DNA from 2 places in the Pseudomonas syringae genome. Region 2 is predicted to be linked to the other one. Evidence: predicted binding sites of a transcription regulator. Region 2 holds the regulator's gene; the other holds the start of a gene.
What was found. The regulator FliA, encoded in region 2, starts transcription of late flagellar genes. The targets are predictions, from matches to a motif close to CTAAAGTTTNNNNNNNNNNNGCCGNTAA.
Positions count from the first base shown of each region.

Region 1: a site for FliA is predicted at 2,226-2,253, ahead of motA (flagellar motor stator protein MotA). Genes of this name have one in related genera too.

Region 1 is NZ_CP066265.1:4,808,653-4,820,482, reverse strand. Features, by position in the region: partial or broken gene I9H07_RS21480 (rhodanese-like domain-containing protein) at 1-532, opposite strand, end outside; gene I9H07_RS21475 (HDOD domain-containing protein) at 578-2,113, opposite strand; gene motA (flagellar motor stator protein MotA) at 2,320-3,171, shown strand; gene motB (flagellar motor protein MotB) at 3,175-4,215, shown strand; gene rsgA (small ribosomal subunit biogenesis GTPase RsgA) at 4,284-5,315, opposite strand; gene orn (oligoribonuclease) at 5,424-5,960, shown strand; gene I9H07_RS21450 (trimeric intracellular cation channel family protein) at 6,067-6,678, shown strand; gene queG (tRNA epoxyqueuosine(34) reductase QueG) at 6,790-7,878, opposite strand; gene I9H07_RS21440 (NAD(P)H-hydrate dehydratase) at 7,942-9,432, shown strand; gene tsaE (tRNA (adenosine(37)-N6)-threonylcarbamoyltransferase complex ATPase subunit type 1 TsaE) at 9,420-9,890, shown strand; gene I9H07_RS21430 (N-acetylmuramoyl-L-alanine amidase) at 9,893-11,320, shown strand; gene mutL (DNA mismatch repair endonuclease MutL) at 11,368-11,830, shown strand, end outside.
Region 2 is NZ_CP066265.1:1,679,933-1,691,762, reverse strand. Features, by position in the region: gene I9H07_RS07700 (flagellar motor protein) at 1-293, opposite strand, end outside; gene I9H07_RS07695 (protein-glutamate methylesterase/protein-glutamine glutaminase) at 293-1,459, opposite strand; gene I9H07_RS07690 (chemotaxis protein CheA) at 1,510-3,750, opposite strand; gene I9H07_RS07685 (protein phosphatase CheZ) at 3,784-4,569, opposite strand; gene I9H07_RS07680 (chemotaxis response regulator CheY) at 4,589-4,963, opposite strand; gene fliA (RNA polymerase sigma factor FliA) at 5,216-5,956, opposite strand; gene fleN (flagellar synthesis regulator FleN) at 5,953-6,786, opposite strand; gene flhF (flagellar biosynthesis protein FlhF) at 6,902-8,230, opposite strand; gene flhA (flagellar biosynthesis protein FlhA) at 8,242-10,371, opposite strand; partial or broken gene I9H07_RS07655 (IS3 family transposase) at 10,917-11,830, shown strand, end outside.

The DNA of each region.
Region 1 (11,830 bases), 2.4 Mb from region 2:
TTTCGCCTGAGTACTCGGTCGGGCCGCGCGCGTCCCAGATCGCCAGGTCGGCTGCGCCCAGGCGGCTTTGCAGGTATTCACGGGTGGCGGTCGGTTCGTCGTGCAGCGTCAGCGTTACCGGGCCGCCCGCAACCGGCGGCACCTCGGTGCTCAGCGGCAACGATTCGGCTTCCCAGGCCAGCACGCCGCCGTCCAGATAGTGGTAGCGCGTATGGCCAATGACATCCAGCAGCCAGATGAAGCGCCCGGCCCAGCCGCCGCCTTCGTCATCGTAGACCACGTAGACCGCATCGGGGTTGTGCCCCAGCTCGCCGAACAACTGCTCAAGCCCGGCATGCTCCGGCAGCAGGCCGGGCGCAGGGGGTGTGCCCAGTTGCGTGCGTTTCGGATCGACAAAGCGGGCGCCGCGAATATGCCCGGCTTCGTAGCGAGCGCTGCTGGTCAGATCCACGAGGATCAGTTCAGGAGCGTCAAGGCGCTGAAGCAGATCGTTGGGTTCGATGACCAGCGACAAGCCAGTGAATTCGGACATTTGCAGCCTCCGGGGGAAAGAAAGAGGCGAATTGTACGCCAGGCCTCACGCTTTGCGATGACTAAAGATACCAAGTGCCCGTTCAATACATTGCGCGGTTTTTCCGAATGCCTGAACGGAAATTTCCGACAAGACACCGCCACCCTGGTCCGCGACGACCAGCAGCATGACCTTGCCGTTATTGCTCAGCGAGCGAATCAGCCAGTTCTGGCCGCTGAACAGTGTCTTGAGCGGCGCGGGCAGCAAAGCCGAAAACTGTGCGTTGTTGGCCGGCGTCATACGCAGCTGGGTCGGCTGGGTCAGCAGGCGTTGCAGCACGGTGCTTTCCTTGACGAACAGCTGCAAGGTGGCGGCGTCCTGGGGCAGACCGGCAAGCTGATTGACCCGTAGCACCGATGAGGTCTTGTCGAGCATCAGCAGCATGACCCGTTGCATGCCGCACGCCATGAACGCATCACGAGCCGAGGTGGTCAGGTGCATGGCGTTGATGAACGGGCTCGGCTCCTGCAACAGCTCGGCGCACTGCTTGCGCCATAATTGCAGGGCGTCGGCCGATGGCGGTGGTGTGGGTTCGTTATCGCGCCGGACGCGACGCGCATCCCACGGCCAGATCAGCGATTCGGCCGGGTGCCACAGATCGTTTTCCGCATGAATGCGCGCGCTGCTGGCCGCGTTCTGGTGCGCCTGTTGTTGCACTTCGCTCAGCGGTTGTTGCAGATAAAGGCTGGTCAGTCGCTCCCAGCGCAGGCAGTGCGGGCTGTTCCAGGCCTGTTGTGCCGCCAGCGCCAGGCCGTTGCCCAGCAACACGGTATTGGCGGGCTGATTCAGCCAGCGGCGCAGGTTGGGGTCAGCGTCCATCAGCTGTTGCTGTTCCAGCGGGCTGCGGCTTTCACGGGCGATGCGCAGCGTCTTGGCCAGCTCGCGTCGTTCATTGATCAGCAGCTTGTAGCCGCGGGTCACCCAGACCGGCAGACGCCAGAACTCGGCCAGCGCCAGGCACAAGTCCAGCAGGTTGACGCCAAATAGCTCTTTTTCCACCGCGTCGCTGGAGTGTCCCTTGTGGATAACCCTTACTTCCAGCTCTTCCAGCAATTTTGGATAGGCCAGCGCCATGGGCCAGAGCGGCGCGAGGAACAGCAGGCTGCCCAGATGAATATCCTGCCAGAGCCGCGCAAGCCGGCTGGCAAAAAGCCCGTTGGCCTGTTGAGTGGCGTGCTGGCTGACCAGGATCAGCTGGCGATAGGCGGCGGGGATTTCTGCGGGTGGTTTGGCTGGCAGGCGACCCAGCAGGGTTTCAGTGCGCGCCAGCCCCAAGCGATTGATGGCGATTTCTAGGCTTTCGGCCTGCTCGGTCATCCCGTGGGTGTGATGGTTGGCTTCGCGCATCACACTCAGCACCAGTGCAGGACTTTCCTGCATCATTTCGGCGATTTCACGCAGCGAACGGCGGCTGTCATTGAGCGCTGAACGAACGTGAGCATGATTGACGGCAGGAACCGGCAACGCGATACCGTCGAGTTGTTTGACCCAGGCATCAAGCGTTTTTGGAGCCAGGTGATGTGGTGCGCTTTCTGTCGGCATTCGGTGGCCTGTGCGACTGATTATCTGGGCTGGAGGACTGCCAGTGTGCAGGGCGGCCCGGCCATTTTCACCCTTTGATTGACAGGGCAAAACGGTTTTTCACAAGAACCGGCTATAGTCTGGCCCAGATGGGCCGATAAGGAGAAGAAGAGATTCAAGAACTTCCGCACTGTCCCTGAACCCGACTCAGTAAAGTATTTTCTCCTATGGCTAAAATCATCGGCATCATTGTCGTCATCGCGAGCGTCCTCGGCGGATATGTTCTGTCCCATGGCAAGATCATGGCGCTGTTCCAGCCCTACGAGGTCTTGATTATCGGCGGTGCTGCACTGGGCGCGTTCCTCCAGGCCAACCCTGGCTACATGTTCATGCACGTGTTCAAGAAGTCGCTGAAGATGTTCGGTACGCGCTTCACGCATGCCTATTACCTCGAAGTGCTGGGGCTGGTCTACGAAATCCTCAACAAGAGCCGCCGTGAGGGCATGATGGCGATTGAAGGGGATATCGAAGACGCTGCTTCCAGCCCGATCTTCGCCAAATACCCGGGTGTGCTGAAAGATGAGCGCATGACGGCGTACATCTGTGACTACCTGCGCATCATGTCGTCCGGCAACATGGCTCCCCATGAGCTGGAAGGGCTGTTCGACATGGAGCTGCTGAGCATGAAAGAAGATCTCGAGCACCCATCCCACGCCATTACCGGTATCGCCGACGGTATGCCAGGCTTCGGTATCGTGGCGGCGGTACTGGGTATCGTGGTGACCATGGCGTCGCTGGGTTCGGGCGACAAGGCTGCGATCGGTATGCACGTAGGTGCGGCGCTGGTCGGTACGTTCTTCGGTATTCTCGCGGCTTACGGTTTCTTCGGGCCGCTGGCCACCAGCCTTGCGCACGACGCCAAGGAAGAAATGAACGTTTACGAAAGCATCAAGGCGTCACTGGTGGCTTCTGCCTCGGGCATGCCGCCTTCGCTGGCTGTCGAATTCGGCCGCAAGGTTCTGTATCCGCTGCATCGCCCCAGCTTCAGTGAGCTGGAACAAGCGGTTCGCGGTCGCTAAGTCATGGAAAATAATCAGCCGATAATCATCAAGCGCGTCAAGCGCTTCGGTGGCGGACACCACGGTGGCGCCTGGAAAATCGCTTTCGCTGACTTCGCGACAGCCATGATGGCGTTCTTCCTGGTGCTGTGGCTGATGTCGTCCGCTACCCCTGAGCAGTTGCTGGCCGTTGCAGGGTACTTCAAGGACCCTGTGGGCTTTTCGGACAGTGGTTCGCCGTACGTGATCGACCTGGGTGGTTCGCCGGAAATGTCGCCCAACCAGACCCTCAACCCCGAGGTCAAGACCACGCCGTCGCCGGATACCGTGCCTATCGAGGCGGAGACGTCGGAGGCCAAGGCTGAGGCGGTCGAGCAGGAGCGTCTGGAGATGCTGTTGCAGGAACTGCAGAACAAGGTCGAGGAAAACCCGCAGCTGCAGAAATTCAAGGACCAGATTCTGTTCGAGATCACTCAGGACGGCTTGCGTATCCAGATCATGGATGCCGAAAACCGGCCAATGTTCGACTCGGGCAGTGCCCGCCTCAAGCCTTATTTCGAAGACATTCTGCTGGCACTGGCTGACACCATCAAAAGCGTGCCGAACAAGATCAGCATCAGCGGTCACACCGATGCAACGCCTTTCGTGGGCAGTGGCGGGTTCGGCAACTGGGAGCTGTCGGCCAACCGCGCCAATGCTGCTCGTCGCGCGCTGGTTGCCGGGACGTATCCGGATTCACAGGTGGCAAGGGTGGTGGGCTATGCCTCGTCGGCGCTCTACGACCACCAGAACCCTACCAATCCGGTCAACCGTCGCATCGATATCGTGGTCTTGACCAAAAAGGCTCAGCATCGTATCGAAGGCGATCAGAACTCCGGCGGTGCGCCACCCGCCAATCCAGCGGCACCAGCAACTCCGGCACCAGCGCCAGCGGCACCTGCTGCTCCGGGAGCTTCGAGTGCTACGCCGCCCGATCCGCAGGCCTACGCTCAGCCTCACGAGCTTCGGCAAAAGCTGAACATCTTCGACGACGGTAAGTTGCGTATCGAGCCCGCTCAGAACTAAGCAGCAACACCTACGAAAACGCCGCGATCATCGCGGCGTTTTTGTGTGCGGCTTTCAGTCTGCGGTGTTCAGTAACTTTCTTGCGGCAGGCTGGCAATGATCGAGCGGTAGCTGTTCATGCGCTGCTGTTGCACACGACCGTCTTCCAGACCCTTGAGCAAGGCACAGCCCGGCTCGCGGTCATGCTTGCAGTCGCGGAAACGGCACGTGCCGATCAAGTCGTTGAACTCGATGAAGCCGGCCTCTACATCGGCACGGCTGACGTGGCCCAGGCCGAATTCACGAATACCCGGTGAGTCGATCAGATCGCCGCCGCCCGGGAAGTGAAACAGGCGGGCGGTGGTGGTGGTGTGCGTACCCTGACCGGACACTTCGGACAGCGGGCCGACACGGGTATCGGTTTCCGGCAGCAGGCTGTTGACCAGCGAGGACTTGCCGACACCGGACTGACCGACGAACACGCTGATGTGGCCATCAAGCTGGCTTTGCAGCTTCTGCATGCCGTCGCCGTGGTGGGCGGACACTTCCAGTACCGGATAACCGAGGGTGCGATAGACCGCCAGCAACGCATTCAGCGCCGGTGCGTTCTGCTCGTCGATCAGGTCGGCCTTGTTCAGCAGCAGCAGCGGATGAATCCCGGCGTGCTCGGCAGCGACCAGGTAACGGTCGATAAGATTGGCGTGTGGCTCGGGCATCGGCGCAAAGACGATCACGATCAGATCGACGTTGGCGGCCACAGGCTTGAGCTGGCCACGGGAATCCGGGCGGCGCAGTTCGGTGGTGCGCGGCAGCTGCGCGACGATCACCCCGATGCCCTGATTGCCGGCACGCCATACGACGCGGTCGCCGGTGACCAGTGCGGGCAGGTTGGCGCGCAGGTGGCAACGAAAGACCTTGCCGCTTTCCTCGCCTTCCTGGGCCTCGACTTCAACCTGTACGCCGAAGTGAGCGATCACCAGGCCGGTCTGCTCGGGGCCGAGGTCGCCGCCTTCCAGTGTTTCGAGTGTCACGGACTCGCGTTTTGCCGCGCGGGCAGCGCGCTCGCCCTGAATTTTTTCGATGCGCCAGTTCTGACGTCGATTGAGTTGGCGTTTGGCCATGGGTGTTCCGATGTGATGTAACCGATGAATTAAGCTGTGCGTTTGATCGGCAGGAGTCTATCACGGCAGGGTGAGCTAAACTGCGCGCCTACGCTGAGGAGTCGACACATGCAGAACAAGCAGAACCTGATCTGGATCGATCTGGAAATGACCGGACTGGACCCTGATACCGATGTCATCATCGAAATGGCCACGATCATCACGGACAGTGAGTTGAACACGCTGGCGGAAGGGCCGGTCATCGCCGTGCATCAGAGCGACGAGACGCTGGCAAAAATGGACGAGTGGAACACTCGCCAGCACGGCGGCTCGGGCCTGACCCAGCGCGTGCGTGAAAGCACCGTCAGCATGGCTGAAGCCGAGGCGCAGACCCTGGAGTTCATCAAATTGTGGGTGCCCGAGCGCAGTTCGCCGATCTGCGGCAACAGCATCTGCCAGGATCGTCGCTTTCTGTATCGCCACATGCCGACGCTGGAAAACTACTTCCACTATCGCAACCTGGACGTCTCGACACTCAAGGAACTGGCTGCCCGCTGGTCTCCCGAGCTCAAGTTCAAGAAAGGCAGCACACATCTGGCGCTGGACGACATCCGTGAGTCGATCGCCGAGCTGCGCTTTTATCGCGAGCACTTCATCAAGCCGTGACCGATCGATAGCAGGGCCTTGGCGTGCGGCGAATAATCTTTGCTGCACTCTTTCAGTGCGCAAGTCCGCTGGTTAGACTGCGCGCCTTTGTCGCAGAGTCGCCGCCATGCTACTGATGCTTTATCTGATCGCCATCACCGCTGAGGCCATGACCGGCGCACTGTCGGCCGGGCGTCGCGGGATGGACTGGTTCGGAGTGGTGCTGATCGCCTGCGTGACGGCGCTGGGTGGCGGTTCGGTGCGCGATGTCTTGATCGGCCACTACCCGCTGACCTGGGTCAAACACCCGGAATACCTGATGCTGACCAGCGTGGCAGCGTTGGTGACGATCTTCATCGCGCCACTGATGCGCCATCTGCGTTCGCTGTTTCTGGTGCTTGATGCGCTGGGCCTGGTGGCGTTCACCTTGATCGGCTGCATGACCGCGCTGGAAGCCGGGCATGGACTGGTGATTGCGTCGGTGTGCGGTGTTATTACCGGCGTATTCGGCGGCATCCTGCGCGACATCTTTTGCAACGACATCCCGCTGATCTTCCGCCGCGAGCTGTACGCCAGCGTTTCATTTCTGGCTGCGTGGTGCTTTTTGCTGTGCCAGTCTCTGCAACTGCCGAACGAGCAAGCCGTATTGATCACCTTGTTCGGCGGCCTGCTGCTGCGCCTGCTGGCCATCCGTTTCCGCTGGGAAATGCCCAAGTTCGTCTATAAAGACGAGCCTTGAAGCGGACGCAGAGCGTAGGCACGATAGTTGGAGAATTATCGTTCCCCACGCTCCAGCGTGGGAATGCCCTTCGTGACGCTCCGCGTCACAACTGCGCGCCACGCTGCGGGTTCAAAGCGGCGCCACACCATGCCGCCGCAACGCCCATTCCACATGCTCCCTGACCAGCTCCGACGGGTAGTCGCGGCGTGCCCGCAGGGCTTCTACGACCGGAATGGTGGAAGGCGCGTTGCCGAGACCGACGGCCAGGTTGCGTAGCCAGCGTTCGTATCCGGCGCGGCGCAGGGGTGAGCCTTCGGTGTTGCCGAGAAATTTTTCTTCGTCCCATAGAAACAGTTCGGCCAGCCCGGCGTTATCCAGGTTGTGGCGTGGCTGAAAATCACTCTGCCCGGTAGGGCGGGCGAAGCGGTTCCAGGGGCAGACGATCTGGCAGTCGTCACAGCCGAACACCCGGTTACCAATCAACGGCCGCAGCTCTTCGGGAATTGCCGTCTTCAGCTCAATGGTCAGGTAAGAAATACAGCGCCGCGCATCCAGCACATAAGGCCCGACAAACGCAGCAGTCGGGCAGATATCCAGGCAGGCCGTGCAGCGTCCGCAGTGTTCGGTCGCGTGGGGCGCATCCACCGGCAGCGGAATATCGACAAACAGCTCGCCGAGAAAGAAAAAGCTCCCCGCCTTGCGATTGAGCACCAATGTGTTTTTGCCGATCCAGCCCAGCCCGGCCTGTTCGGCGATGGCCTTTTCCAGCACCGGCGCGCTGTCGACAAAGGCCCTGAAGCCAAATGGCCCGATGGCCTGCTGAATGCGTTCGGCCAGTTGCTGAAGACGCTTGCGGATCAACTTGTGGTAGTCACGGCCCAGGGCGTAGCGTGAAACGTAGGCTTTTTCCGGCTCTATCAGGCGCTGGGCCATTTCGCTGTCGCCCGGCAGATAATCCATGCGCAGCGACACCACACGCAGGGTCCCCGGCACCAGTTCTTCCGGGTGGGAACGTTTGCTGCCATGGGCTGCCATATAGTCCATTTCGCCGTGATAACCCGCATCGAGCCAGCGTTGCAGGTGCTGCTCGTGCTCTGCCAGATCCAGGCCGCTTATCCCAACTTCCTGAAAGCCCAGCTCACGCCCCCACGCCTTGATCGACAGGGCAAGGGCGGCAAGATCATCGGAAGTAGGAAGTTCAGCAGTAATAGCGGACATGCGCAGAGAGAAACCGGGGCCAAGGTGCGTATAATTCTGCCAGACATCGGAGCCCATAGACGCATGTTCGACACTAAACCTCATTTACCCGACGCGCTGTACAGCGCAGCGCAGGTCCGCGACCTCGACGCCCGGCTGATTGCCGCCGGTACGCCGGGCCTGGAACTGATGCAGCGCGCTGCCCATGCCACATGGCGTGCGCTACGCCGGCGCTGGTCGGAAATGAACGAGCTGACCGTGCTGGCCGGGCGTGGCAACAACGCCGGTGACGGGTATCTGGTGGCAGCGCTGGCGCACAAGGCGGGCTGGCAGGTCAGTGTGCTGGCAGTCGGCGCGCCGGACGCGCTGACGGGCGATGCGGCAGCAGCCTATGCCATGGCTGCTGACGTGACTGTTCACGCCTGGGCCGGGCAGTCGCTGAAGGGCGTTGTGCTGGATGCCTTGCTCGGCACCGGGCTTAACGGCGACGTGCGCGAGCCTTATCGTTCGGCCATCGAAGCAATCAATGCCAGCGGTCTGCCGGTTGCCGCCGTGGACATTCCGTCAGGCTTGAGCGCCGACACCGGGCAATCCCTCGGTGTTGTGGTGCGTGCCGATCTGACGGTGACCTTCATCGGCCTGAAAGCAGGGCTGCTGACCGGCGAGGCGGCTGATTGTGTCGGCGAACTGGTTTTTGACGATCTACAGGCCGATCCCTCGTTGGTCGCACAGACTCAAGCAAGCGCGAAACGTCTGGACACTTTCAACCTGCCGGTGCTGCCGCCACGCCCGCGCACGGCCCATAAAGGCATGTTCGGGCGTGTGCTGGTCATCGGCGGCGATCACGGCTTTGGCGGTGCCGCGTTGCTCAGCGCCGAAAGCGCATTGCGCAGCGGTGCCGGCATGCTCACCCTGGCGACCCGCGCCGAACACGTGCCGGCTGCCTTGACGCGCATGCCGGAAATCATGAGTGCGGCGATCCGTTCGGCCAATCAGTTGATGGCGCTGATCGAGCCCGCCAGCGTGCTGGTGGTTGGTCCCGGTCTGGGCCAGGCCAGTTGGGGGCGCAGCCTGCTGTCTGCCGCCGCCAACGCTGACCGGCCACAAGTCTGGGACGCCGATGCGCTGAACATGCTGGCGACCGGGCAGGTGAGCCTGCCCGCGCACAGCGTCATCACCCCGCATCCGGGGGAGGCGGCGCGCTTGCTGGGCGTCGGCATTAAAGAGATTCAGGCCGATCGCCTTGCCGCTGCTCGGGCACTGGCCCGCAAATTCAATACCGTTTGTGTCCTCAAGGGCTCCGGCAGCCTGATCGCCGATGCACACGGTCAACTGGCGTTATGTGATCGCGGCCATCCAGCAATGGCAACCGCCGGGCTGGGTGACGTGCTTGCCGGCCTGATCGGCGCGCTGATGGCGCAACACCTGAAGCCCTTCGACGCAGCCTGTCTGGCCGTGTGGCTGCACGCCAGTGCCGGTCAGCAGGTCGGTGAAACAGGTCGCGGGCTGGCCGCCAGCGATATTATTCCCGCCATTCGTCAGTTATTGGAGGAGCTGCAACCGTGTCTGAATTAACGCTGCATGTGGTGGGTGAAGAGGCAATGATGCATTTTGGTGCGCGCCTCGCCGAGGTCACCGAAGGCAAGGGCGTGATTTTTCTCGACGGCGATCTGGGTGCCGGAAAAACCACCCTTTCGCGGGGAATGATTCGCGGGTTCGGGCACGCCGGGCCTGTCAAGAGCCCGACTTTCACGCTGGTCGAGCCCTACGAAATCGATGCCGTGCGGGTGTTTCACTTCGACCTGTATCGTCTGGTAGATCCCGAAGAGCTTGAGTTCATGGGCGTGCGTGATTACTTCGACGGCGAGGCACTTTGTCTGATTGAATGGCCCCAACGCGGTGCAGGCTTTTTGCCAAAGCCCGACCTGACCATTACCATTGGCCCGCACGGCGACGGTCGGTCGGTCATGTTGAGCCCGCTGGGCTCGCGTGGCGAACGCTGGTGTGCCACTTTGGCTTTGGAATTCAAATAGATATGGGGTTAGGTATGCGCATGCGCGCGCTGGTTACTGTAGTGGGTCTGCTGTTGATGGCCATGGCTGTCGAGGCGGTTGCCGCTACGCAAGTGCGAAGTGTCCGCTTATGGCGAGCGCCGGATAACACGCGTCTGGTCTTTGACCTGACCGGGCCGGTGCAGCACAGCCTGTTTACCCTGACTTCGCCTGATCGTCTGGTGATCGATATCAACGGCGCGACGCTCGGCGGACCGCTGAACGTACCGACGGCCAATACACCGATCAGCAGCATGCGCTCTGCGCAGCGCACGCCCACCGATCTGCGCGTGGTCATCGACCTGAAAAAGGGCGTGACCCCGAAGAGCTTTACGCTGGCGCCGAACCAGCAGTATGGCAACCGTCTGGTGGTTGACCTTTACGACAACGCGGCCGATGCCAACCCGACGCCAGTGATCCCGGATACCCCCGCCAACACGGCACCGGCGGTTCCGGTCAGCCCTGCCAAACCGGAAATCAAATTGACCCCGGTGCCCAATGGCAAGCGCGACATCGTGGTCGTGATCGATGCCGGGCACGGTGGTGAAGACCCGGGCGCCTCGGGCGGCGCGGGTCAGAAAGAGAAAAACGTGGTGCTGTCGATTGCCAAGGAGTTGCAGCGCCAGGTCAACGCTGAAAAAGGCTACCGCGCCGAGCTGACGCGAACCGGCGACTACTTCATCCCGCTGCGCAAACGTACCGAGATTGCCCGCGCCAAGGGCGCAGACCTGTTCGTGTCCATTCACGCCGACGCGGCCCCGTCTTCTGCTGCATTCGGCGCCTCGGTGTTTGCCCTGTCGGATCGCGGCGCGACCTCCGAAACCGCGCGCTGGCTGGCAGACAGTGAAAACCGTTCCGACCTGATCGGTGGTGCCGGTGCGGTCAGCCTCGATGACAAGGACCGCATGCTGGCTGGGGTACTGCTGGACTTGTCCATGACCGCCTCGCTGTCGTCGAGCCTGAACGTGGGCCAGAAAGTGCTGAGCAACATCGGCCGCGTCACCTCGCTGCACAAGGCTCGCGTCGAGCAGGCGGGCTTCATGGTGCTCAAGTCGCCGGACATTCCGTCGATTCTGGTGGAAACCGGCTTCATCTCCAACGCCAACGAAGCCAACAAGCTTGGCTCTGCATCACACCAGCAAGCGTTGGCGCGCTCGATCACTTCCGGCGTGAAGCAGTTCTTCCAGCAGAATCCGCCGCAGGGCACCTATATTGCCTGGCTGCGTGACAACGGCAAGCTGGCCCAAGGGCCGCGCAACCATGTGGTGCGCTCCGGCGAAACCCTGGCTATGCTCGCGGCGCGCTATGACATGAACATCGCCACGCTGCGCAGTGCCAATAACCTGAAGACCGATGAATTGAAAATCGGCCAGGACCTGCGAATCCCGAGTTCCGAGGTTGCGACCCAGTAATGAGTGACCTTCTGCTCGACGGCAGCGAAGCCGATAACGCCCCGACTGTGCTGAATGCGGCGCGCATCGAACTGCTAAGTCCTCGTCTGGCCAACCAGATCGCTGCGGGTGAGGTAGTCGAGCGTCCGGCTTCGGTCATCAAGGAACTGCTGGAAAACAGCCTCGATTCGGGGGCGCGACGCATCGACATCGATGTCGAGCAGGCCGGCATCAAACTGCTGAAAGTGCGTGACGACGGTGGCGGTATTTCCTCCGATGATCTGCCGCTGGCTCTGGCGCGACATGCGACCAGCAAGATTCGTGATCTGGAAGACCTTGAACGGGTGATGAGCCTGGGTTTTCGTGGCGAGGCGCTGGCGTCGATCAGTTCCGTGGCCCGCCTGACGCTGACTTCCCGCACCCGCGAGGCCGATCAGGCCTGGCAGGTCGAAACCGAAGGCCGCGACATGGCTCCGCGCGTTCAGCCGGCAGCGCACCCGGTAGGCACCTCGGTAGAAGTGCGCGACCTGT
Region 2 (11,830 bases):
GTCTCCAGACCGAGCAGGCCTTCCTTGCGGGCGGTCATGCTCCAGCCAATTACACGGTCAACACCGCCAGGCAGGTCGATACGCGGCGGAAAGATAATCCAGCCAACGATTTTCAGGGCCCGCATGAAGGCGCTCATCGGCGACTGCAACAGCGAGGCACCGAGCGTACCGCCGATCACGATCAATGCAGCCGGGCCGTTGATCAAGGCACCCAGGTGCCCGCCTTCGAGAAAGTTACCACCGATAATGGCGACGAACGCCAGAATCAGGCCGATAAGACTCAGTACATCCATCAGAGACAGGCCTCGACCAGGTGCCGACCGATGTCATCCAGGCTGTAGATCGCGTCGGCGAGATCAGCCTTGACGATCGCCATCGGCATGCCATAGATCACGCAGCTCGCTTCATCCTGCGCCCACACTGTGCTGCCGACCTGTTTGAGCAGGCGTGCGCCTTCCCGGCCGTCTGCGCCCATGCCGGTCAGCACCACAGACAGCACTTTGTCGCCGTAGGATTTGGCGGCTGAGCCGAAAGTGATGTCCACGCATGGCTTGTAGTTGAGGCGCTCGTCGCCCGGCAGAATCTTCACCGTGCCGCGACCGTCGATCATCATCTGCTTGCCGCCGGGTGCCAGCAGCGCCAGACCCGGACGCAGAACATCGCCGTCCTCTGCCTCCTTGACACTGATCTTGCACAGCTTGTCGAGGCGCTCGGCGAAGGCCTTGGTGAACGCCGCAGGCATGTGCTGAATCAGCACCAGCGGTGCCGGAAAATTGGCTGGCAACTGGGTAAGCACCCGTTGCAATGCTACCGGGCCACCCGTCGACGTGCCGATGGCGACCAGCTTGTACGCCTTGCGCTTGGCGGTGCCGGTTGTCGTCGCGTGCGCGGGTGCATGATGAGCGTGACTGTGGGCCGGCGCTGCCGGGGCAGGTGCTGCAGCACGCGGTGGCGCAGTCCGGGCAGGCGTAGAAGATGCAGGCGCGGGAGCACGGCTGGACAGCGGTGGAGCGGCCGCCGCAGGCGATGCACTCGTCGCACCCAGACCGCTCGAACGGCGGTTACTGCGGGAAATGCTGTTGATCTTCTCGCACAGCAGTTGTTTGACTTTCTGCGGGTTGCGCGAGATATCTTCGAAATTCTTGGGCAGGAAATCCACAGCACCGGCGTCCAGCGCATCCAGCGTCACGCGCGCACCTTCGTGCGTCAGCGACGAGAACATCAAGACCGGGGTGGGGATACGCTGCATGATGTGACGAACTGCCGTAATGCCATCCATCATCGGCATTTCGTAGTCCATGGTGATGACGTCAGGCTTGAGCGCCAGCGCCTGCTCAATTGCTTCCTTGCCATTGGTAGCGGTGCCGACAACAACAATGTTGGGGTCCGAAGAAAGAATTTCCGTGACACGGCGGCGGAAGAAACCGGAATCATCCACCACCAGGACCTTGACTGCCATAAACACTCCAATAGGCGTTGCAGGCAGCCAGGCCGCCCGCAACACCGGGTTCAGATACGCCGTGCGGCGTAACGCTTGAGCATGCTGGGTACATCGAGAATCAGCGCAATGCGACCGTCACCGGTAATGGTGGCGCCCGACATGCCCGGCGTACCCTGCAACATCTTGCCCAGCGGTTTGATGACCACTTCTTCCTGACCGACCAGTTGATCGACGACGAAGCCGATGCGCTGGGTGCCAACCGTGAGAATCACGACGTGCCCTTCACGCTGCTCTTCATGAGCGGCCGAACTGACCAGCCAGCGCTTGAGGTAGAACAGCGGCAGAGCCTTGTCCCGTACGATCACCACTTCCTGACCATCGACGACGTTGGTGGTCGACAGGTTCAGGTGGAAGATTTCGTTGACGTTGACCAGCGGGAACGCAAACGCCTGGTTGCCCAGCATCACCATCAGGGTCGGCATGATCGCCAGGGTCAGCGGGACCTTGATGACAATTTTCGAGCCCTGGCCCTTGGTCGAGTAGATGTTGATCGAACCGTTGAGCTGGGAAATCTTGGTTTTCACCACGTCCATGCCCACACCACGACCCGACACATCGGAAATCTCGGTCTTGGTCGAGAAACCCGGCGCGAAGATCAGGTTGTAGCAGTCGGTGTCGCTCAAGCGATCGGCTGCGTCCTTGTCCATCACGCCACGCTTGACCGCAATGGAGCGCAATACGTTAGGGTCCATGCCCTTGCCGTCATCGGAAATCGACAGCAGGATATGGTCGCCTTCCTGTTCGGCCGAGAGAATCACGCGGCCACCGCGGGACTTGCCCGTGGCTTCGCGCTCTTCCGGCGTTTCGATACCGTGATCGACCGCGTTGCGCACCAAGTGGACCAGCGGGTCGGCAAGCGCCTCTACGAGGTTCTTGTCGAGGTCGGTTTCTTCGCCGACCAGTTCCAGGTTGATCTCTTTCTTGAGCTGGCGAGCCAGGTCGCGAACCAGACGCGGGAAGCGGCCGAATACTTTCTTGATCGGCTGCATGCGGGTCTTCATCACCGCAGTCTGCAGATCTGCCGTCACCACATCCAGGTTGGAAACCGCCTTGGACATGGCTTCGTCGGCGCTGTTGAGGCCCAGACGAACCAGACGGTTACGCACCAGTACCAGTTCGCCCACCATGTTCATGATTTCGTCCAGGCGGGCGGTATCAACGCGAACAGTGGTTTCAGCTTCGGTCGCGACCGGCTTCTCGCTCGGAGGCGCCGCAGCGCGCGCCGGGGCCGGAGCTGGAGCCGCTTTGGCCGGCTCGGCCTTCGCCGCAGGTGCAGGTGCCGGAGCTGCCGCAGGCGCAGGCGCCTTGGCAACCACCGCCTGAGGTTCGAACTTGCCCTTGCCATGCAACTCGTCGAGCAGGCTTTCAAATTCGTGATCGGTAATTTCATCCGACGCAGCGGCTTTCGAGGCCGCAGGAGCCTTGGCAACCGCAGCCACCGGGGCAGCGGCAACCGTAGTGGCTACTGCGGCGTCGAACGAACCCTTGCCATGCAACTGATCGAGCAGCGCCTCGAATTCGTCGTCAGTGATTTCATCACCGGCAGATGCAACCTTGTTGCTCTGCGCAGCAGGTGCCGGGGCGGCGACAACATCGGCTGCAAACTTGCCCTTGCCATGCAACTGATCGAGCAGGGATTCAAATTCCTGATCGGTGATCTCGTCGCCGGACGCTGCACTGGCAGCCGGTGCTGGCGCAGCCGCCGGAGCGGCCGATACCGGATTGCTGCCATGCAGCGAATCCAGCAGTTGTTCGAATTCATCATCAGTGATTTCATCACCGCCTGCGGCCTGCGCTGCCGCCGGGGCAGGAGCCTCGGCAACGGGCTCAGGTTCCGCAGCTACCACCGCATCAGCGGACTGCGGCTCGGCCAGACGCGCCAGCGCTGCCAGCAATTCCGGTGTGGCGGGCGTGACATCAGTCCGTTCACGTACTTGACCAAACATGCTGTTGACGGCGTCCAGAGCTTCCAGGACCACATCCATCAGTTCGGAATCAACGCGTCGTTCGCCCTTGCGCAGGATGTCGAACACGTTTTCGGCGATATGGCAGCACTCCACCAGCTCATGGAGCTGGAGGAAGCCGGCGCCCCCTTTTACAGTGTGAAAACCGCGAAAAATTGCATTGAGCAGATCAGCATCATCCGGTCGGCTTTCCAGCTCGACCAATTGCTCTGACAACTGCTCCAGAATTTCGCCGGCCTCTACCAGAAAATCCTGAAGGATTTCTTCATCGGCGCCGAAGCTCATGGGGTGCTCCCTAAAATTAACCGTCAACAGATCTTAGAAGCCGAGGCTCGATAGCAGATCGTCTACATCATCCTGTCCGGATACGACGTCTTCACGTTTATCGGCATGAATCTGCGGACCTTCACCCTTGGCGAGATGTTTTTTAGGATCTTTTTCAGCAAGGATGGATTCTTCGTCATGTTCGATGCCTGCGAAGCGATCGACATGGCTGGCCATGAGCACCAGTTTGAGCAAATTGCCTTCTACTTCAGTGACCAGTTGCGTGACACGCTTGATGACCTGACCGGTGAGGTCCTGGTAATCCTGGGCAAGCAGAATGTCGTTGAGGTGTGCGGAGACCTCATGGGTTTCCTTCTCGGTACGCGTCAGAAAACCATCGACCCGCTTGGCGAGTTCGCGAAATTCTTCGGCACCGATTTCGCGGCGCATGAAACGCCCCCAGTCTTCGCTCAACGCCTTGGCGTCGGTACTCAGACCGTTCATGAGCGGCGTGCTTTCCTCGACCAGATCCATTGTGCGGTTGGCCGCATTCTCGGTCAGCCGGACGACGTACGACAGACGCTCGGTGGCATCAGTGATCTGCGACACCTCCTCGGCCTGAGGCATATGCGGATCGATCTGGAAGTTGACGATTGCACTGTGCAGCTCGCGCGTCAGCTTGCCCACTTCCTGATAAAGGCCGCGGTCACGTGTCTGGTTGAGCTCATGGATCAGCTGCACAGCCTCGCCGAAACGACCTTTTTCAAGGCTGGTGACAAGTTCTTGCGCGTGTCTTTTTAAGGTCGACTCAAAGTCGGCCATCGAATCAGTGTTATCCATAGCGCCCTCACGGCATGCATCAGCTATTGACGCGGTCAAAGATCTTTTCGATCTTCTCTTTCAGCGCTTGAGCCGTGAATGGCTTGACTACATAACCGTTCACCCCTGCCTGCGCAGCTTCGATGATCTGCTCACGCTTGGCCTCGGCAGTGACCATCAGCACCGGAAGATTCTTCAGGCGCTCATCCGCACGAACCTGACGCAACAGGTCGATGCCGGACATGCCAGGCATGTTCCAGTCCGTCACCAGAAAGTCAAAGGCACCGCTCTGCAGCATCGGCAATGCGGTCAGACCATCATCGGCTTCCGACGTGTTGGTAAACCCCAGATCACGCAACAGGTTCTTGATGATCCGCCGCATCGTTGAGAAGTCATCAACGATGAGGATTTTCATGTTCTTGTCCAATTCGACCTCCAAGCAGTCTTTAACGCGTTCAGCACCTGAACACGCTGTTCAATCAATACTGGCACAGCACACTCCCAGCTATACGAAACGAAGACGGGCTTGGCACAACGACAGTCAAGACTGCGACTAAAGCCCATCGAGACGCTGCCCGACAGGCCCCTGCCTCGTCTATCCTGTTACCACGTAACGCTTTGCACAGCCGGCATGCAGACAACGCGCGACAAACGTCGCGCCCTGCCGTCAACGCGCTCGCCACTCCCCCAAACGCCCTCGCAAACGAGCTGCGCACTGGCTGTGTAACTGACTGACTCGCGATTCGCTGACCCCTAGAACCTCTCCGATTTCCTTCAGGTTCAGCTCTTCGTCATAGTACAGCGCCAACACCAGACGCTCACGCTCCGGCAAATTGGCAATTGCATCGGCCAACGCGGCCTGGAAGCGCTCGTCTTCCAGATCGCGCGACGGCTCGAGCGAACCGCTCGCGCCGTCCTCGTGCAGCCCTTCATGATCGCCGTCCTGTAACAGGTCGTCGAAACTGAAGAGGCGGCTGCCCAAGGTATCATTCAAAATCCCGTAATAATCATCAAGACTCAACTGGAGTTCGGCCGCAACCTCGTGATCTTTAGCGTCACGTCCGGTTTTAGCTTCAATTGCGCGAATTGCGTCACTGACCATGCGGGTATTGCGGTGTACCGAGCGAGGCGCCCAGTCACCCTTGCGCACTTCGTCGAGCATGGCTCCACGGATGCGAATACCGGCATAGGTTTCGAAACTCGCACCCTTGGTGGAATCGTATTTGGTGGAGACTTCAAGCAGACCGATCATGCCGGCCTGAATCAGATCCTCGACCTGCACACTGGCCGGCAAACGCGCCAGCAAATGGTAGGCAATACGCTTGACCAGCGGTGCATACCGCTCGATCAGCTCATATTGTGAGTTACGAGAAGTCTTGCTGTACATCTGATAGCCGCTCGCAGTCATTGCACAGGCCCCGCGCTGGTCTGGTGGACGAGTCTCTCGACGAAGAACTCGAGATGACCCCGCGGGTTGGCTGGCAACGGCCAGGTATCAACCTTCTGAGCAATGGCCTTGAACGCCAGTGCACATTTGGAACGCGGGAATGCTTCGTAGACGGCACGCTGTTTCTGCACGGCCTTGCGCACGCATTCGTCGTACGGCACGGCGCCCACATACTGCAGGGCAACATCAAGAAAACGGTCTGTTACTTTGGTCAGTTTGGCGAACAGGTTGCGCCCTTCCTGCGGGCTCTGGGCCATGTTGGCCAGTACCCGGAAGCGGTTCATGCCGTAGTCGCGATTGAGCAGCTTGATCAGGGCGTAGGCATCGGTGATCGACGTGGGCTCGTCGCATACCACCAACAGTACTTCCTGAGCAGCGCGCACGAAGCTCACCACTGATTCACCGATACCGGCAGCCGTGTCGATCACCAGCACATCAAGATTGTCGCCAATCTCGCTGAACGCCTGGATCAAGCCGGCATGCTGGGCGGGAGACAGATGCACCATGCTCTGCGTGCCGGAAGCAGCAGGCACGATACGAACGCCACCCGGCCCCTGCAACAGAACGTCGCGCAACTCGCAGCGACCCTCGATCACATCGGCGAGCGTCCGTTTGGGTGTCAGCCCAAGCAGAACGTCGACATTGGCCAGGCCAAGATCGGCATCCAGCAGCATGACGCGCCGGCCAAGCTCGGCGAGGGCCAGCGAGAGGTTCACTGACACGTTAGTCTTACCGACGCCACCTTTGCCGCCGGTCACCGCGATCACCTGTACGGGATGCATGCTGCCCATGTTATTTCTTTACCTTGACTTGCGTAGACCGAAACCACACCGAGAACCGCACATTCACAAATGAACAATGCCTGGCAGACCGTTGATGCAGGGACATTCCAAAAATATCCATCACTTAACCCACTCTCTTGCCAGGGGTGTGATAGAGGTCAGCAAACATATCAGCCATCGCTTCCTCGCTCGGCTCATCCTGCATCTGCACGCTCACGGCACGACTGACCAACTGGTGACGCCGTGGAATGTGCAGATCATCAGGAATACGTGGGCCGTCCGTGAGGTAGGCCACTGGTAATTCGTGACTGATCGCCAGGCTCAGGACTTCGCCGAGGCTGGCTGTTTCATCGAGCTTGGTCAGAATGCATCCCGCCAGGCCACAACGTTTGTAACTGTGATAAGCCGCCGTCAGCACCTGCTTCTGGCTGGTCGTTGCCAGCACCAGATAGTTACGCGACTTGATGCCACGGCCTGCCAGACTTTCCAGCTGCATGCGCAGCGCCGGATCGCTGGCTTGCAGCCCGGCGGTGTCAATCAGCACTACACGTTTGCGCAACAGTGGCTCCAGTGCCTGAACCAGGGACTGACCGGGATCGACATGGGTGACCGGCACGTTGAGGATGCGGCCCAGTGTCTTGAGCTGCTCCTGAGCGCCGATACGGAAACTGTCCATGCTGACCAGCGCAATGTTCTGCGGGCCGTACTTCAAGACATAACGTGCCGCGAGCTTGGCCAGTGTGGTGGTCTTGCCCATGCCGGCAGGGCCGACCATGGCAATCACGCCACCCTCTTCCAGCGGCTCGACCTCAGGGACGGCAATCATGCGTGCCAGGTGGGCCAGCAACATGCGCCAGGCCTGACGGGGCTCATCGATGTCCGGAATCATCGACAGCAGATCGCGCGACAGCGGGCCGGACAGACCGACGCGTTGCAGGCGGCGCCACAGGTTGGCCTGCTGCGGGCGGCTGCCCTGCAACTGATTCCAGGCCAGGGAGCCGAGCTGGACTTCCAGCAGCTCACGCAGACCATTCAATTCGGAACGCATCGAGTCGAAAGCGCGCTGGCCGGCGGCAGGCTCTGCAGCAGGGGCAGGCGCATAGGCAAACGGGCGTGGCGGCTCTTCGAGTGTCGGTTCGATGTGCGTGTCGACAGCGCTGCCGGTTTTACCGGAAAACAGCTGAAGGTTGACCGACGTGTCACTGTCACTGCGATTGTTCAATTCAGCCTGAGCGGAGACGATGCGCGACTGAGTCTTGCGCAGCTCGTCTTCCAGCTCCATGTTCGGCACGCGCGGGGCCAGGGCAGACAGCTTGTAATCCAGAGCAGCAGTCAGCTCTACGCCACCGGCTATGCGCCGGTTACCGATGATGGCAGCTTCAGCGCCCAGCTCATCACGAACCAGCTTCATGGCTTGACGCATATCGGCGGCGAAAAATCGCTTAACTTGCATGACTCACTACCTCAGCCGTTCGGCCCGACAGTCGCTACGATGGTTACTTGCTTGTTGTCCGGTATTTCCTGATACGCCAGAACATGCATGTTCGGTACAGCCAAACGTCCAAATCGTGACAGCATCGCCCGGACAGGACCTGCTACCAGAAGAATCACCGGCAACCCTTGCATCTCTTGACGCTGGGCGGCTTCGATCAACGAACGCTGGAGCTTTTCAGCCATGCTTGGCTCAAGCAGAACGCCTTCTTCCTGACCCTGACCGGCCTTCTGTAGACTATTGAGCAATATCTGTTCCAACCTTGGCTCCAGAGTGATAACAGGCAGCTCCGGCTCAACGCCTACAATGCTTTGGACGATTGCGCGACTCAGACCGACGCGCACGGCCGCGACCAAAGCGGCGGTATCTTGACTCTTTCCAGCGTTGTTAGCGATGGACTCTGCGATGCTGCGGATGTCACGCACCGGCACGTGTTCGGCCAGCAGCGCTTGCAGCACATTGAGCAGCGACGACAGCGACAGCACACCCGGAACCAGCTCTTCAGCGAGCTTGGGCGAGCTTTTGGCCAGCAATTGCATCAGTTGCTGGACTTCTTCATGGCCGATCAGCTCGTGGGAGTGCTTGTACAGAATCTGGTTGAGGTGCGTCGCTACCACGGTGCTGGCGTCCACCACCGTGTACCCGAGTGACTGTGCCTGGCTGCGCTGGCTGATTTCGATCCAGACCGCCTCGAGGCCGAACGCCGGGTCTCTGGCGGTGATGCCGTTCAGGGTGCCGAAGACTTGCCCGGGATTGATCGCCAGCTCGCGATCCGGATAGATCTCGGCCTCGGCCAGGATCACGCCCATCAGCGTCAAGCGATAGGCGCTGGGCGCCAGATCGAGGTTGTCACGGATGTGTACGGTCGGCATCAGGAAGCCAAGCTCCTGAGACAGCTTCTTGCGCACGCCCTTGATACGCGCGAGCAGTTGGCCACCCTGATTGCGGTCCACCAGCGGAATCAGGCGATAACCCACTTCCAGGCCGATGATGTCGATCGGGGTCACGTCGTCCCAGCCCAGCTCCTTGGAGTCCTGAACACGCGTCGGAGACGGCAGCAGGTCTTGCTGGCGCTGCACTTCGGCGATGGCCTCGACCTTCACCTGATTGTCTTTCTTCCACAGCAGGTACGCGCCGCCTGCGGCCACCAGCCCGAGACTGATGAAGGAAAAGTGCGGCATGCCTGGCACAAGGCCCATGACGATCATGATTGCCGCGGAAACACCCAGCGCCTTCGGCGAGGCAAACATCTGGCGATTGATCTGCTTGCCCATCTCTTCCGAACCGGAAGCACGGGTCACCATGATCGCCGCAGCGGTGGACAACAGCAGTGATGGCAATTGCGCCACCAAACCGTCACCGATGGTCAACAGGGTGTAGACGCGACCAGCATCGGCGAAGCTCATGTTGTGCTGAAAGATACCAACCAGCATGCCGCCGATCAGGTTGATGAACAGAATCAGCAGGCCGGCAATCGCATCGCCGCGCACGAATTTGCTGGCACCGTCCATGGAACCGTAAAACTCGGCTTCCTGGGCGACTTCGGCACGACGGCGCTTGGCTTCCGGCTGGTCGATAAGACCGGCGTTGAGGTCGGCGTCGATGGCCATCTGCTTGCCGGGCATCGCGTCGAGGGTGAAACGCGCGCTCACCTCGGAAATACGACCGGCACCTTTGGTGATCACCACGAAGTTGATAATCATCAGGATCGCGAAGACCACGATACCGACGACATAGTTGCCGCCGATGACCACTTCACCGAACGCTTGAATCACCTTGCCCGCAGCAGCGTGACCGTCCTGACCGTGGAGCATGACCACTCGGGTCGAAGCCACGTTCAGTGCCAGGCGCAGCAACGTGGCGACCAGCAGGATGGTCGGGAACACCGAGAAATCCAGCGGCCGCAATGCATAGACGCAGACCAGCAACACGACGATTGAGAGTGCGATGTTGAACGTGAACAACACGTCCAGCAGGAACGGTGGAATGGGCAACATCATCATTGCCAGCATGATCAGCAACAACAATGGAACGCCCAACTGACCACGGCCCAGGCCAGTGATATTGCTGCGTGCGCTACTGAGTAATTGAGAGCGATCCACTGATTCGTTACCTGCGCACTAGATCAAAACATTGACGCCAAAGGCGACCTGTATCGACCCTGTTGCAAAAACCTGTCCAACTTTTACAAAGCCAGTACGGACAGAGGTTTGCGTGCAGCTGAAGCACGGAATTACGCGAGTAAGCGACGTGTCGGACTGCGGAGTGAACAGAGGACGCAGAGCGTCCGGAACGGCATGCCGACGCAGAGCGTCGCACGATAGTCGAGACGCTCGTTGCGTACGCTGACGTCGGCACAGCAGCACAGCGTCATCCCTGACACCTATCGCTCCTCACGCTCCAGCGTGGGAATGCTCTGGGTGACGCTCCGCGTCACAGATCTGCGCTGCGCCACTGTTCAAGATCGGACGCAGAGCGTCCGGAACGGCGTGCGACGCAGAGCGTCGCACGATAGTCGAGACGCTCGTTGCGTACGCTGACGTCGGCACAGCAGCACAGCGTCATCCCTGACACCTATCGTTCCTCACGCTCCAGTGGACTACCCCCAAGAAGTTGGACACCAATCCGACCTAATGGGGGTGTTCAAATGGCCAAATATTCAGAGCAATTCAAGCTCACCGTCGTCAGAGCGTACCTGGAAGGCAACATTGGCTTTCGTAAGGTCGCCAGCCAGTTCTCTATCGATTTCAGTCTGCTTCGACGCTGGGTCGCTAATTACAAGAGCCATGGTCACACCGGCCATCGCAAGCCGGGTCTTCGGTACAGCAAAGCCTTCAAACGCTCAGTGCTTGAGCACAAGCGCGAGCACGGGCTGTCACTTCGCCAGACCGCAGCGCATTTTGGTATTGGTGATCCTGGCCAAATAGTCATTTGGGAACAGCAGCATTACAGTAACGATCTAGCCCCGTGTGTTCCCACGAGAAGAAAGCCTGCTGCCATGCCCAAGAAGCCTTATCCCACCGAACCCGTAACCGCCGACGATACGCAGAAGACGCGCGACCAGTTAATGGCCGAGCTTGAATACCTGCGCATGGAGAACGCTTACCTAAAAAAGTTGGAAGAGCTGAAGGAGCAGCAACGACGGCAAAAGAAAAAGTCCTGATCGTCAAACAACTGAAAAACCGGTTTCCGCTCTGCGCCCTTCTGAAGCTGGCGGGCTTGGCGCGCAGCACGTTTTACTATCAGGTTCAGGTGCAATCCAGGCCCGATCCAGATGCCGCTCTGAAGCAGGAGATAGAGCGTGTTTATCACGAGGAGAGAGGTCTTTATGGGGCTCGGCGTATCACGGCGGTCATTCGCAACTCAGGTACGTTGGTTAACAAGAAGGTTGTAGAGCGATTGATGGCTGAACTGGGCCTGAGATCAGTTGTGAGACCCAAAAATACCGTTCCTTATATAAGGGACTTGTCGGAAAAATTGCGCCGAATTTGCTGGAGCGTAAATTCACCGCACAACGTCCGAACCAGAAATGGGTGACCGATGTGACCGAGTTTAAAGTGG